DNA from 3 places in the Pseudoalteromonas sp. SM9913 genome. Region 3 is predicted to be linked to each of the others. Evidence: predicted binding sites of a transcription regulator. Region 3 holds the regulator's gene; each other region holds the start of a gene.

Evidence for each region. The regulator sigma-54, encoded in region 3, starts transcription at its own class of promoters, with help from an activator protein. The targets are predictions, from matches to a motif close to GTTGGCACGNNNNTNGNNT.
Region 1: hmpA (NO-inducible flavohemoprotein) is a predicted target of sigma-54. The motif match lies at 2,447-2,465, and genes of this name have one in related genera.
Region 2: glnA (glutamate--ammonia ligase) is a predicted target of sigma-54. The motif match lies at 2,249-2,267, and genes of this name have one in related genera.

What each region holds. Positions count from the first base shown of each region.
Region 1 covers NC_014803.1:3,164,659-3,168,923, reverse strand. Annotated here, with positions in the region: gene PSM_RS14580 (LysR family transcriptional regulator) at 1-769, shown strand, start outside; gene norR (nitric oxide reductase transcriptional regulator NorR) at 775-2,340, opposite strand; gene hmpA (NO-inducible flavohemoprotein) at 2,506-3,687, shown strand; gene PSM_RS14565 (endonuclease) at 3,727-4,265, opposite strand, start outside.
Region 2 covers NC_014803.1:192,185-196,449, forward strand. Annotated here, with positions in the region: gene glnL (nitrogen regulation protein NR(II)) at 1-70, opposite strand, end outside; gene PSM_RS00930 (DUF4124 domain-containing protein) at 151-672, opposite strand; gene glnA (glutamate--ammonia ligase) at 787-2,193, opposite strand; gene typA (translational GTPase TypA) at 2,702-4,265, shown strand, end outside.
Region 3 covers NC_014803.1:429,365-433,629, forward strand. Annotated here, with positions in the region: gene rapZ (RNase adapter RapZ) at 1-671, opposite strand, end outside; gene ptsN (PTS IIA-like nitrogen regulatory protein PtsN) at 691-1,143, opposite strand; gene hpf (ribosome hibernation promoting factor) at 1,148-1,435, opposite strand; gene PSM_RS01995 (RNA polymerase factor sigma-54) at 1,462-2,961, opposite strand; gene lptB (LPS export ABC transporter ATP-binding protein) at 3,296-4,021, opposite strand; gene lptA (lipopolysaccharide transport periplasmic protein LptA) at 4,018-4,265, opposite strand, start outside.

The DNA of each region.
Region 1 (4,265 bases), 600 kb from region 3:
CTTAGAAAAAAGCTTAAATGCGCGACTATTTCATCGCCATGCTCGCGGCTACAAAGTCACAGAAATTGGCGCTAAGTTATTTACCACAGCACAAGCGATTAATGGTGAACTAGAGCGCCTACATAATGACATTATTGCTGCAGATAGCACCTTGCAAGGTAGCTTGTTACTCACCACAGTTAGTGGCTTTATTGATGTATTAAGTGAGGTGTGTGAGCAGTTTCAAACCTTGCATCCGCAAGTGCAATTACAAGTGATTATGGATCAAAAACGCTTACGTTTAGATCATGGCCAAGCACATATCGCAGTAAGAGCTGGACCCAGACCGGATGAGGGTGATTATATTGCTCAGCATTTAGCGGCGCTCTCGTCAGGATTTTATGCATCAAAGCATTACATTAGCCGTTATGGGTTGCCACAAACATTAGCGCAACTATCGCTGCATAGCTTTGTGTCAGGTGTAGCAGGGTATAATGCCAAAGTGCCTTACTTTGCATGGGTTGATGAAAATATTCCCCCGTCGCAAGTTAAGCTAAGAGTGTCAGAAACCTCAGAAGCGACCCGCGCCATAGTAAAAGGACTCGGTATTGGCGGATTACAGCATGATGTTGCAGCGCAATACTCTGATTTAGTCCCTGTACTGCCTAATGAACTGAGTTGGCCAACCGATTTGTGGCTGGTTACGCATCATTTAGTGCATCGAACGGCAAAAGTTCAAGCGTTTAGTCAGCTATTAAAAAATTATTTTAGGCAGCGAAAGTTAAGTTAAAAAGGCTACAACGATTTTTTTATTGAAACACCTAAGCGCTTGGCTAGCCGCGTTAAGTTAGCGCGGTCGACCTGTAAACTACGCGCTGTGCTTGCCCAGTTATAATTATGTTGTTTAAGTTGCTGTATTATAAGTTGCTGAGTATAGGTATCTATAGCTTGCTTTAACGAAATGTTGTTTGCTAAAGGTGGGATTACAAGCTGGTTTGAGTGTTCAAGAGCTAAGGTGTTAACAGCGCTTAAATTTAGCTCACAATGCGCAGGTTCAATAGTAATAATTGGTTGCTGCCACTGATGTTGTTTAGCCTTTAATGCAGCCCGATTAATCACATGCTCAAGCTCCCTCACATTGCCTGGCCAGTCATATTTTTTAAGCAGCAGTTGCGTTTCAATACTGAGTTTTAGCTGTTTAATAGCGAGCTTGCGGGCTGTTTTTTCTGCAAAATAACCGGCTAATAAAATAACATCTTCATCACGGGCTTTCAATGGAGCGACTGTGAGTGGATAAACACTTAATCGATGGTACAAATCGGCGCGAAACCGTCCTTGTGTTACTTCGTGTTTTAGGTCGCGATTGGTTGCTGCAATCACTCTAACATCGACATATTTAAGTTCATCTTCGCCAACGGTTTGTACTTCGCCACTTTGCAGTACGCGTAATAATTTACTTTGCATAGCCAGAGGCAGCTCGCCGATTTCATCTAAAAATAAGGTGCCGCCATCGGCTAACTGAAATTTACCTTGGCGGGCATTTTGGGCGCCGGTAAAAGCGCCTTTTGCATGGCCAAAAAATTCACTTTCTGCGAGGTTTTCAGGCAGTGATGCACAATTTAAATGAATTAATGGCTGATCTTTACGTGCGGAGTGTAAGTGAATATTACGTGCCACCAACTCTTTGCCGACCCCAGTATCACCTAAAATAAGGACACTAAAGTTTGATGCCGCAACCAGTTTTATCTCATTTTTAAGCGTTTGTATTGCAGAGCTTTGGCCAATAATTTCACCACCATCACGTTTGAGCGCCTCACGGTTTAACGCTTGTACTAATTCACTAGAGTGCTGCGCATGTTGTTTGTAATGGGCAAGCTCTAGGGCTGTTTTAAAGTGCGCACTGCACAAGGTTTGTAAGGTGTTGAGTGTATCAGTGGTAATACCGTCAAACGCATTGGCGTTAAGGCTATCAAAGGTCAGAATGCCAAGTAGTGCGTTTTTATCATAAAGGGGTAACCCTAAGCAGGCATGCACTGGAATATCACCGGTTTTAGCCAGTAGTAGCCCGTCGTATGGATCAGGTAGTGGACAGTCATGTGCAAATTGCAGAGCCAAACGACTACTGCAGATGGCTTTAAGGCGAGGATGCTCCGCAATATCAAAACGTCGTCCTAGGCTATCGGGCATAAGCCCTTTAATGGCTAAGGGTTTTAATTGCTCACCTTGGCAAATTAATAATGCACTGGCATCGCTGGGAATAACACGTTCAACCGTGGCTAAAAGTTGCTCAAAACTGTGAGCATGTAACGTACTTTGCGCAAGTTCTAATGCAACTTGCGTCAGGTTGAATTGTTGGTTCATGTCAAAATGACCTGTTAGTGTATTTTTACAGGTTTTATAGTAGGTCATAAAGACCCATCTTGTAAAGCGAGTTAATTTAACCTTTTGAATATTATAGGTTTAATTAGTTGGCACACTCTGTGTAATGCTAAATGCAAGCAGTTAGTTATTACATAGGAAATAAACATGTTATCCGATAAAACCATACAAATAGTTAAAAGCACGGTGCCATTGCTTGCAGAGGCAGGTACGGTCGTAACCGATCATTTTTACAAGCGCATGTTTAGTCATAATCCCGAGCTTAAACATATTTTTAATATGACTAATCAAGAAACGGGTCGTCAGCAATTTGCATTATTTAATGCGTTGGCTGCGTACGCGCAAAATATTGATAATTTAGCCGTGTTAAAAGAGGCGCTAGCGCGAATTAATCATAAGCATACCAGCTTAAATATTTTACCTGAGCATTATCCTATTGTGGGCGCACATTTAATCGGTACGTTAAAAGAGCTTATTCCTGAGCAGTTTACTGCCGATGTTGAATATGCGTGGCGCGAGGCCTACGGTGTACTTGCTGATATTTGTATTACCGAAGAAGCGGCATTGTATGCGCACAGTAAAAACAACCATGGTGGCTGGGCAGGCACGCGCCAGTTTGAAATTACTGATAAACATGTTGAATCTGAATTCGTAACTAGTTTTACGCTGACACCTGTGGATGGTAAAGCAGTTATTACCTACAAGCCAGGACAGTACATTGGCATTAAAGTTAAGCCTGAGGGCGCAGAATATGAAGAGATCCGCCAGTATTCTATTTCGCAAAAGAGCAATGCTAAAAACTATCGTATTAGCGTTAAAAAAGAGTGCCAACCAAAGCCTGGCGTGGTGTCTAATTATTTACACTCACTAGAGCAAGGCGCACGAGTAGAGTTATACCCGCCAGCGGGAGACTTCATTTTAAAAAATGAGGTAACTCCAGTGGTACTTATTTCAGCAGGCGTTGGCCAAACCCCGATGATGGCGATGCTGCAAACGCTACTTAGTGGTGATAAAAATCAAGCGATTAGTTATTTGCACGCGTGTGAAAACAGCCGCGAATTTTCATTTAAAGGGTATTTAGCGCAGCAAACGGCAATGCATCCACAGCTAAAAACATTTACTTGGTTTTATCAAGGTGGCGAGGAGTGTGATTTCACTGGGCTAATGGATTTAACGGTGCTTGAGGCATCATTACCTATTAGCGAAGGGGCATTTTATTTGTGTGGACCAGCATCATTTATGGCTTACGTAAAAGGCCAGCTACTTGATTTAGGTGTGCAAAGCTCAAACATTCACTACGAAATATTTGGACCACACCAAGCGTTATAGGTTAATTAAAAGCGTGTGTTACACGCTTTTAATTTAAACTTACAGCTTTTTACTATTTGTGTTAGCAGCATAAGCTTGTTGTTGCCAAGCATTAAATAGCTTTTGTTGTTTAGCTGAAATTTTTAAACCATACGTTTTTTGCATGTAAGCGTACGCATCGGCAATGCGTTTACGTGCATGAACAGGCGGTTCAACAACACGTTGTTTAAAATTAACTTTAACCTCACAGCGACCATATTGCGTCGCGTTTTGGGCTAACATGCCAAAGCGGTAGTTTGAGCGATCGGCGTTAATTTCACCAATTGCAGGGGCTAAATTGTTTATATCGGCTTCCATCATGCGAAACTTAGCGCTAACTTTGCGGCAGTTTTTACGCCCACCATCTTGCCAACATTGTAACTGGTGACCAAATTCCCATGCAGGGACAATATGTTCCCATTCAATTCGCAGGGCACGTTGATTTACTTTGCCTGAGCGGGTTAGTGTGTTGCGAGGCACGTAGCCACAATGGGTAGGGTCGGGTACCAACTTTTTGCCTTGTTTTTTTATATCGCAACCACAATAAATACTTTTAGCGT
Region 2 (4,265 bases), 240 kb from region 3:
TCAGGGCGGTTGTTTGGTTTTGCCAAATTATATTCAGTAGCTCTGGGCTAAAATGTGTTTTATTAATCATCATTGCACCATTTTAGTGCGCCTGGGAAGGTAGGCAAGGTTTTTAGAAAATATACGCTAAACACGCGTACTTAATTGTAATTATCGACCTATGTTAAGGCCTTTACGGTGCATAAAAAATACACTGTCAGGACTGGTTGCAATTACCTGATTTTGTTTATTATAAAGTTTAACTTGCAGTGTGTGTTGGCCTCGCTCCACATCTCTTAACGCCAGTGTAGTGGTGTCACTAGGTTCACCAATGGCAACGCCATTTAAAAATAAACCAATGGTAAATCCAGCTTCAAATCGAGGGGCAATACGGGTAGAGACATACACAGAGCCGGTGTTTTCCCTGATAGTTTGGTTTGGTTCAGGCGATGAAATACTAATACTAAACTTTACTGCTGTTTTAGTAGGAGCAGTATCAAGAATATCGGTGTTTGTAGCGGGCATGCTGAGATGTTGGCTCGTGAGTTTAACCTCTTTAGCGCCAGGCTGAGGAGTATCTGAAAAAACCAACACCCCATTTTTGTCTTTCCATGCGTAAATTTTTTTATCGCTCGCATGGCTATTAAGGCTTAACATTAAAGCTATTAATAGCAACAAAATCTTACCTACCATCCAGCTATCCTGCATTGTTTAAACTAACTTCACTTTAGTGTAGAACCGTTAAATTTACCATAAAAAAAGCCCGCAAAGCGGGCTTAAAACACACATTATTTATCGGTTAATAAATTAACAGCTGTAGTACATTTCGAACTCAACAGGGTGAGTTGTCATGTTAAGTTTTTCAACTTCTTTTGACTTAAGTGCGATGTAAGCATCGATTAGGTCATTGGTGAATACACCACCTTGGTTTAAGAATTCACGGTCTGAATCAAGTGCAGCTAGTGCTTCATCTAATGATGAGGCTACTGTTGGAATTTCTGCCGCTTCTTCAGCTGGTAAGTCGTATAAATCCTTGTCCATAGCATCGCCAGGGTGGATCTTGTTTTTAATTCCGTCAAGGCCAGCCATAAGCATTGCTGAGAAAGCAAGGTATGGGTTAGCTGTTGGATCTGGGAAGCGTACTTCGATACGACGACCTTTTGCAGATGGCACAACTGGAATACGGATTGACGCCGAACGGTTACGAGCCGAGTATGCAAGCATTACCGGAGCTTCAAAACCAGGTACTAAACGTTTGTACGAGTTAGTTGACGCGTTAGCAAAAGCGTTGATCGCTTTAGCATGTTTGATGATACCGCCAATGTAGTAAAGTGCATCTTCAGAAAGTCCGCCGTATTTATCACCTGCGAATAAGTTTACGCCATCTTTTGCTAAAGACTGGTGACAGTGCATACCAGAACCGTTATCACCAACAACCGGCTTAGGCATAAATGTTGCCGTTTTACCGTAAAGGTGAGCCATGTTGTGGATAACATATTTCATTTCTTGGATTTCATCGGCCTTTAACACCATAGTATTAAAACGCGTTGCGATCTCGTTTTGACCGGCAGTCGCCACTTCGTGGTGATGCGCTTCAACAACTTGACCCATTTCTTCTAAAACTAGGCACGTTGCAGAACGCCAATCTTGGAAATCATCAACAGGTGCAACTGGGAAGTAACCGCCTTTAACACCTGGGCGATGGCCTGTATTGCCATCTGCATATTCTTTATCTGAGTTCCAAGCTGCTTGCTTAGAATCAATTTTATACATTGAACCTGACATGTCAGATTTGTATTTAACATCGTCAAATACGAAAAACTCTGGTTCTGGGCCAAATAAAACAGTGTCAGCAATACCCGTAGAGCGCATGTACTCTTCAGCGCGCTTAGCAACTGAGCGAGGGTCGCGTTCGTAACCTTGTAATGTAGAAGGTTCAACCACGTCACAACGAACGATTAGTGTTGTTTCTTCTGTGAAAGGGTCAAGTTTAATTGAATCTGCATCTGGTAGTAACACCATGTCTGATTCGTTGATGCCTTTCCAGCCAGCAATTGAAGAACCGTCAAACATCTTTCCATCTTCGAAAAAGTCTTCATCAACTTGATGATGAGGAATAGAAACATGTTGCTCTTTACCTTTTGTGTCAGTAAAGCGTAAATCAATGAACTTAACGTCATTTTCTTTAATAAAATCTAAAACCGATTGTGACATGTGTCCTCCAACTATTGGGTTTTATTATTGCTGCTTAGATACGTTGAATACTTATAAGCTGATTTTGTGCCACTATTATAATTATTTGTTTTTTATGTAAAAAAATATAAATAAAATAAAGGTGATATAGATTAAGCACCATCTTAGTGCGTAATTTTTCCAAAATGGTGCAATATTTACAAAGCAATAATTGCTTGTAAATTAATCACCTTAGACTAGCACAAAGAAAATGCAAAATACGCAGTAAAGTTGCTTTAAATTAACCCAAAACCATCTTTTTATATAAATATCTAAAAATTAATTATCATAATTAATTATTTTAAAACAATGGGTTAATTATTTTATTGAGAAAGTTTGAAATTTTATTTTGGATAAACTTTCATCCATTCCATTTATAGGGGATAATATGCGCCCTTTTAAATCCTATGCTGGGACATCTCGTGAAAGCGCAGGTGAGAACGTATAGCCCCTGCAGGATCAATGAGATTCAATTTCTCTGAGTGAATATATGAGCATCGAAAAGTTAAGAAATATAGCAATTATCGCCCACGTTGACCACGGTAAAACAACACTGGTTGATAAACTACTTGAGCAATCAGGTACATTAGAAACACGCGGCGGTAATGAAGAGCGCGTGATGGATTCAAACGACATTGAAAAAGAACGTGGTATTACCATTTTAGCGAAAAACACCGCTATCTCTTGGAATGATTACCATATCAATATCGTAGATACTCCTGGACACGCCGACTTCGGTGGTGAAGTTGAACGCGTACTTTCGATGGCTGACTCAGTATTACTACTTGTTGATGCTCAGGAAGGTCCAATGCCACAAACGCGTTTCGTAACGCAAAAGGCATTCGCGCAAGGCTTAAAGCCAATCGTTGTTATCAATAAAATTGATAAGCCAGGTGCTCGCCCTGATTGGGTTATGGATCAAATCTTTGATTTATTCGACAACCTAGGCGCAACTGATGAACAGTTAGACTTTAAAGTAATCTACGCATCAGCAATCAATGGTTGGGCTACATTAGATTTAGACGAAGCATCTGATAACATGGAACCTATGTTCAAGATGATCGTTGACGAAGTATCACCACCGGATGCAGATCCTGAAGGTGACTTCCAAATGCAGATTTCACAGCTTGATTACAACTCTTATAAAGGTGTAATTGGCATTGGTCGTATCAAACGCGGTTCAGTTGTACCTAACCAACAAGTTACGGTTATTAGCGCTGACGGGTCTAAACGTAACGGTAAAATTGGTTCAGTACAAAGCTACTTAGGTCTTGAGCGTATTGACACTGACAAAGCTTACGCTGGTAACATCGTAACGGTAACGGGTCTTGGCGAGCTTAAGATTTCAGATACGCTTTGTTGTCCTAACAACGTTGAAGCATTACCTCCACTAAGTGTTGATGAGCCAACAGTAACGATGACGTTCTCTGTAAATAACTCACCTTTCTGTGGTAAAGAAGGTAAGTTTGTAACATCACGTAATATCCGTGAGCGTTTAGACAAAGAATTAGTACACAACGTTGCACTTCGCGTTGCAGACACTGATAACCCAGATAGCTTCCGTGTATCGGGTCGTGGTGAATTACACTTAGGTATCTTAATCGAGAACATGCGTCGTGAAGGTTACGAGTTAGCGGTATCTCGTCCAGAAGTTATCTTACGTACTGTTGATGGTGTGTTAGAAGAACCGTATGAAACACTAACAATTGACTGTCAAGAAGAGCACCAGGGTTCTATCATGGAACAAATTGGTCTTCGTAAGGGTGAGCTTACTGATATGGCCCCAGATGGTAAAGGCCGTATGCGTTTGGACTTTATGATCCCAAGCCGTGGTTTAATCGGTTTCCAAACTGAGTTCATGACGTTAACATCGGGTTCTGGTTTACTTTACCATACGTTCGATCACTACGGTCCGCACAAAGGTGGCGAGCTAGGTGTTCGTAAGAACGGTGTAATGATTGCAAATGCAACAGGTAAAGCACTAACTAACGCATTATTTAACTTACAAGAGCGCGGCCGTTTATTCATCGGTCACGGTGTTGAAGTATACGAAG
Region 3 (4,265 bases):
GTTTGAATTTGCCATGTAAATTTTTGCACTATACTGTGACTTGCTAGGTAGTCTTTTACTGGTTGGTCCAGCCCTGTAAGTGGCTTAAGTTCAGGCTCCCAATGCGGGTTTGGTAAAAAGCGGGCATCAAATACGTAATCTGCTTCTTTAGGGATGCCGTGTTTAAAACCAAATGACTCAAAGGTAATGATCAGTTGTTTATCTTTTTTTCCGAGTATTTTTTCACGAATAGACTCAGCAAGCTGATGCACACTTAAATCTGTGGTATCAATCATATAATCAGCACGGTTAATCAATACATCAAGTAGTTGTTTTTCTTTTTTTATGGCTAAATCAAGCGGCAAAGAATCAATAGATAAAGGGTGGAGACGTCGCGTTTCTGAAAAACGTTTTATTAATGTTTGATCGTCACTGTCTAAATAAAATACCGTTGGTTTAGTAAAACCAGGTAAATATTCAATGATTTCATTAAACTGCTGTTGCTCTTTAGGTAGGTTACGTACATCAACACTCACGGCAATTTTATTATAACTGTCGGAAACACTGCGCACTAATGATGGTAATAAATTAAGAGGAATATTGTCTACACAATAATAACCTAAGTCTTCCACAACGCGTAACGCCACAGATTTACCTGACCCTGAACGACCGCTTATAATTATTAATTCCATTTATCACCTTTCTTTATTACTACGATTGACTGACGATAACCTGATACAGTTCGCTATCCGATTTGGCGGCGCGTAACTGTTTACAAAATTCTTTATCATTGAGCTTATCAGCAATCGTGGCTAGCGTCTTCAAATGCTGCTGATTATCGCCATCGGGAACAATTAACGCGACAAAAATGTCAACCGGTCGGTTATCAATCGCATCAAAATTAATAGCTGTTTCGCTCACTAAAATCAAAGCTAGGGGCTCTTGAGCACCACTCATGCGACCATGTGGAATAGCAATGCCTCGACCAATGCCTGTACTTCCTAGCTTTTCTCTTGCAGTTAATGCATTAAGAATATCTTGTTGTGTTAAATAGGGCAGCTTATTGTGAGCCAATTCACTGATAAATTCTAAAATTCTTTTTTTACTATTAAAAAGGACCGCAGCTTTACTGCAGTCCTGACAGATAAGTGAGCTTAGTTTCATAGTGTTAGTGTCGAGCAAGTTTCTCTTTGTGTTTAATTACTTGACGATCTAGCTTGTCAATGAGCGAGTCTATAGCGGCATACATATCTTGATGCTCAGTAGAGGCAAAAATCTCAGCGCCACTAACATGAACGGTTGCTTCAGCTTTTTGGTTTAGTTTTTCTACATCGAGAATAACGTGCACATTCGTTATGTGATCAGTGTGCCTCTGTAACTTCGAAAATTTACTATTTACGTAGTCTCTAAGCGAGTCGGTAATATCTACATGGCGACCAGTTAAATTCAGTTGCATAAACATTTTCCTCTTTGTTGTACGCCTTAAATCAAACTTTTACGTTGATTAGACGGGGGAATAGCTAGAGATTCGCGATATTTTGCAATGGTTCTCCTCGCTACTTTAATTCCTTGCTCTGCCAATATATCTGCAATTTTACTATCACTCAATGGTTTAGCTGAGTTTTCTGCAGCGATTAATTTTTTAATTAATGCACGTATTGCTGTTGATGAACATTCGCCACCATTTTCAGTACTTACATGGCTTGAAAAGAAATATTTAAGCTCAAAAATGCCACGTGGTGTATGCATGTATTTTTGCGTAGTAACACGCGATATAGTCGACTCATGCATTTCCACCATTTCAGCCACATCGTTAAGCACCATAGGCTTCATAGCCTCAGGACCGTGTTCAAAAAAGGCCTGTTGCTGCTGCACAATACAGTTGGTTACTTTAAGTAGCGTGTCATTTCTACTTTCTAAGCTTTTTATAAACCATTTAGCCTCTTGTAAGTGCGAGCGAATAAACTGGCTATCACCACTTGATTTAACCGTACGCGACATAGCTGCATATTGGCTATTTACTCTGATCTTAGGCATGCTATCTGGGTTTAATTCAACTACCCAACGACCTTTAACTTTTTTAACCGACACATCAGGAATAACGTATTCAGACTCTTCTCTGACAATAGTGTCTGCCGGTTTTGGGCTGAGCGTATGAATCAACGTCATGATTTCTTTAAGCTCATCTTCTTTAAGCTTTGTTTTTTTCATTAACGTGCGATAGTCACGTGCAGCAAGTAAATCAATATGATCGGTTAAGATCATTTTTGTTTCGTTTAAAAAAGGTGTGTCTTTATCAAATTGATTTAGCTGAATACACAAGCACTCTTGTAAACTACGCGCGGCTATTCCCACTGGATCAAATAGTTGAATACGCTTTAGTACCGCTTCTATTTCGTCAAGTTCAACTTCATCTTCGCCGTCGTTTTCTTGGTTAAAGCTTTCTAATATTTCTTCACAGCTAAGGGTTAGAATCCCTGAGTCGTCTACAGCTTCTACAATTGCAATAGCTATCGCTTCATCGGTAGGACTAAACGGCGTCAGTTGAAGTTGCCACATTAAATACTCATGCAGCGTTTCAGTCGAAGAGCCTTGATAAATAGATTCATCTTCTGGCATTGGGCCCGATGAAGAGGCAGGCGCAGCGCTCATATATTCATCCCAAGTAACATCCATAGCCATATCATCGCTAATAGTGTCTTTGGTCATTGCTTCGCCGCTATCTTGCTCATACTCGCTAGGTTTATCGTCAGCTGAGGCACTTAGCGTTATGTCATCGTTATCGGCTTTTTGTTCGTTTTTACCTGCAGTGTCTTCGCTGTAATCGTGTTCTTCAACTTCAAGCAAGGGGTTGCTATCGAGCGCTTCTTGAATTTCTTGCTGGAGATCCAATGTACTGAGTTGCAATAAGCGAATTGCTTGTTGCAACTGTGGAGTCATTGTAAGTTGCTGGCCCATGCGCAGCTGTAATGATTGCCTCATGTATCTCTAACAATCCTTTTAAATTACGGTCTGTTGACCTTTACGGATTAAAATTTGTTCAAACTAGGGGCGGTTTAATTGCGGCGCGAGGTTTGTAACCTAGTGGGCTAAGTCAAAACCGAGCAACAAAGAGTAAATCGTCCCTAGGCAGAACCCGAAGGGCAGCGCCTGTTTGGCATTGATGCTGCGTTATCGCCTATTTATGGGGAATACCACACCACATAGGCTCTGGCTTGCCTAAATACCAAACAGACTGCTGCAAATTCAACCTTGAAAGGTCAACAGACCTAAGTATGATTAATCTTAGCAGATGCTTAGTGGAATAACACACATATTAGAGCTTGAACTGCTCGCCTAAATAAACATCGCGTACTGTTTTATCGTTTAATACATATTCTGGAGTGCCTGATGCAATTAACTCTCCATGAGAAACTATGTAGGCTTTTTCACAAACATCAAGAGTTTCGCGTACGTTGTGATCTGTGATAAGTACGCCAATTCCTCGGTTTTTAAGATGCTCTATAATCTTTTTAATATCTAATACTGAGATAGGATCAACCCCCGCAAAGGGTTCGTCTAAAAGGATAAATTTAGGGTTTGCTGCTAACGCGCGAGCAATTTCAACGCGGCGACGTTCACCACCTGATAAAGCCATACCTTGACTATCGCGGATATGCTGAATGCTAAATTCATCAAGTAAATTATTTAAGGTATCTTCGCGTTGTTGTTTATTTAATTCTTTACGTGTTTCTAAGATAGCCATTAAGTTTTGATAAACAGTCAGCTTTCTAAAAATAGACGACTCTTGCGGTAAATAACCAATCCCTAAACGCGCTCGGCTGTGCATCGGTAATAAAGTAATATCTTTATCATCAATTGATATTTTGCCTTTATCGCTAGGGACAAGGCCTACAATCATATAAAAGGTGGTGGTTTTACCTGCACCATTAGGGCCAAGTAACCCCACAATACTGCCAGCTTCAACCTCTAGGCCAACGTTTTTTACAACTTCACGACCTTTATAGCTTTTAGCTAATAGCTCTGCTTTTAATGTGCTCATGGTTGGCCTTTATCATCTTCTTTTTTATTTTCAACAGGCACTAAAATAGTGTGTACACGGTCTGTTGAGTTTTCGTCTTTTTCTGCGCTAATTAACTGCTGCTCGATATCGTAAGTGATACTTTTAGCTGTTATTTGTTGACCTGCTTGAGCAATGCTTGCATCGCCGATTAAGGTTAAAAAACGCAGCGACACATCGTAACGCACTTCATTAGCACTGGCGCTCATTATGGTGCCATCAGCTT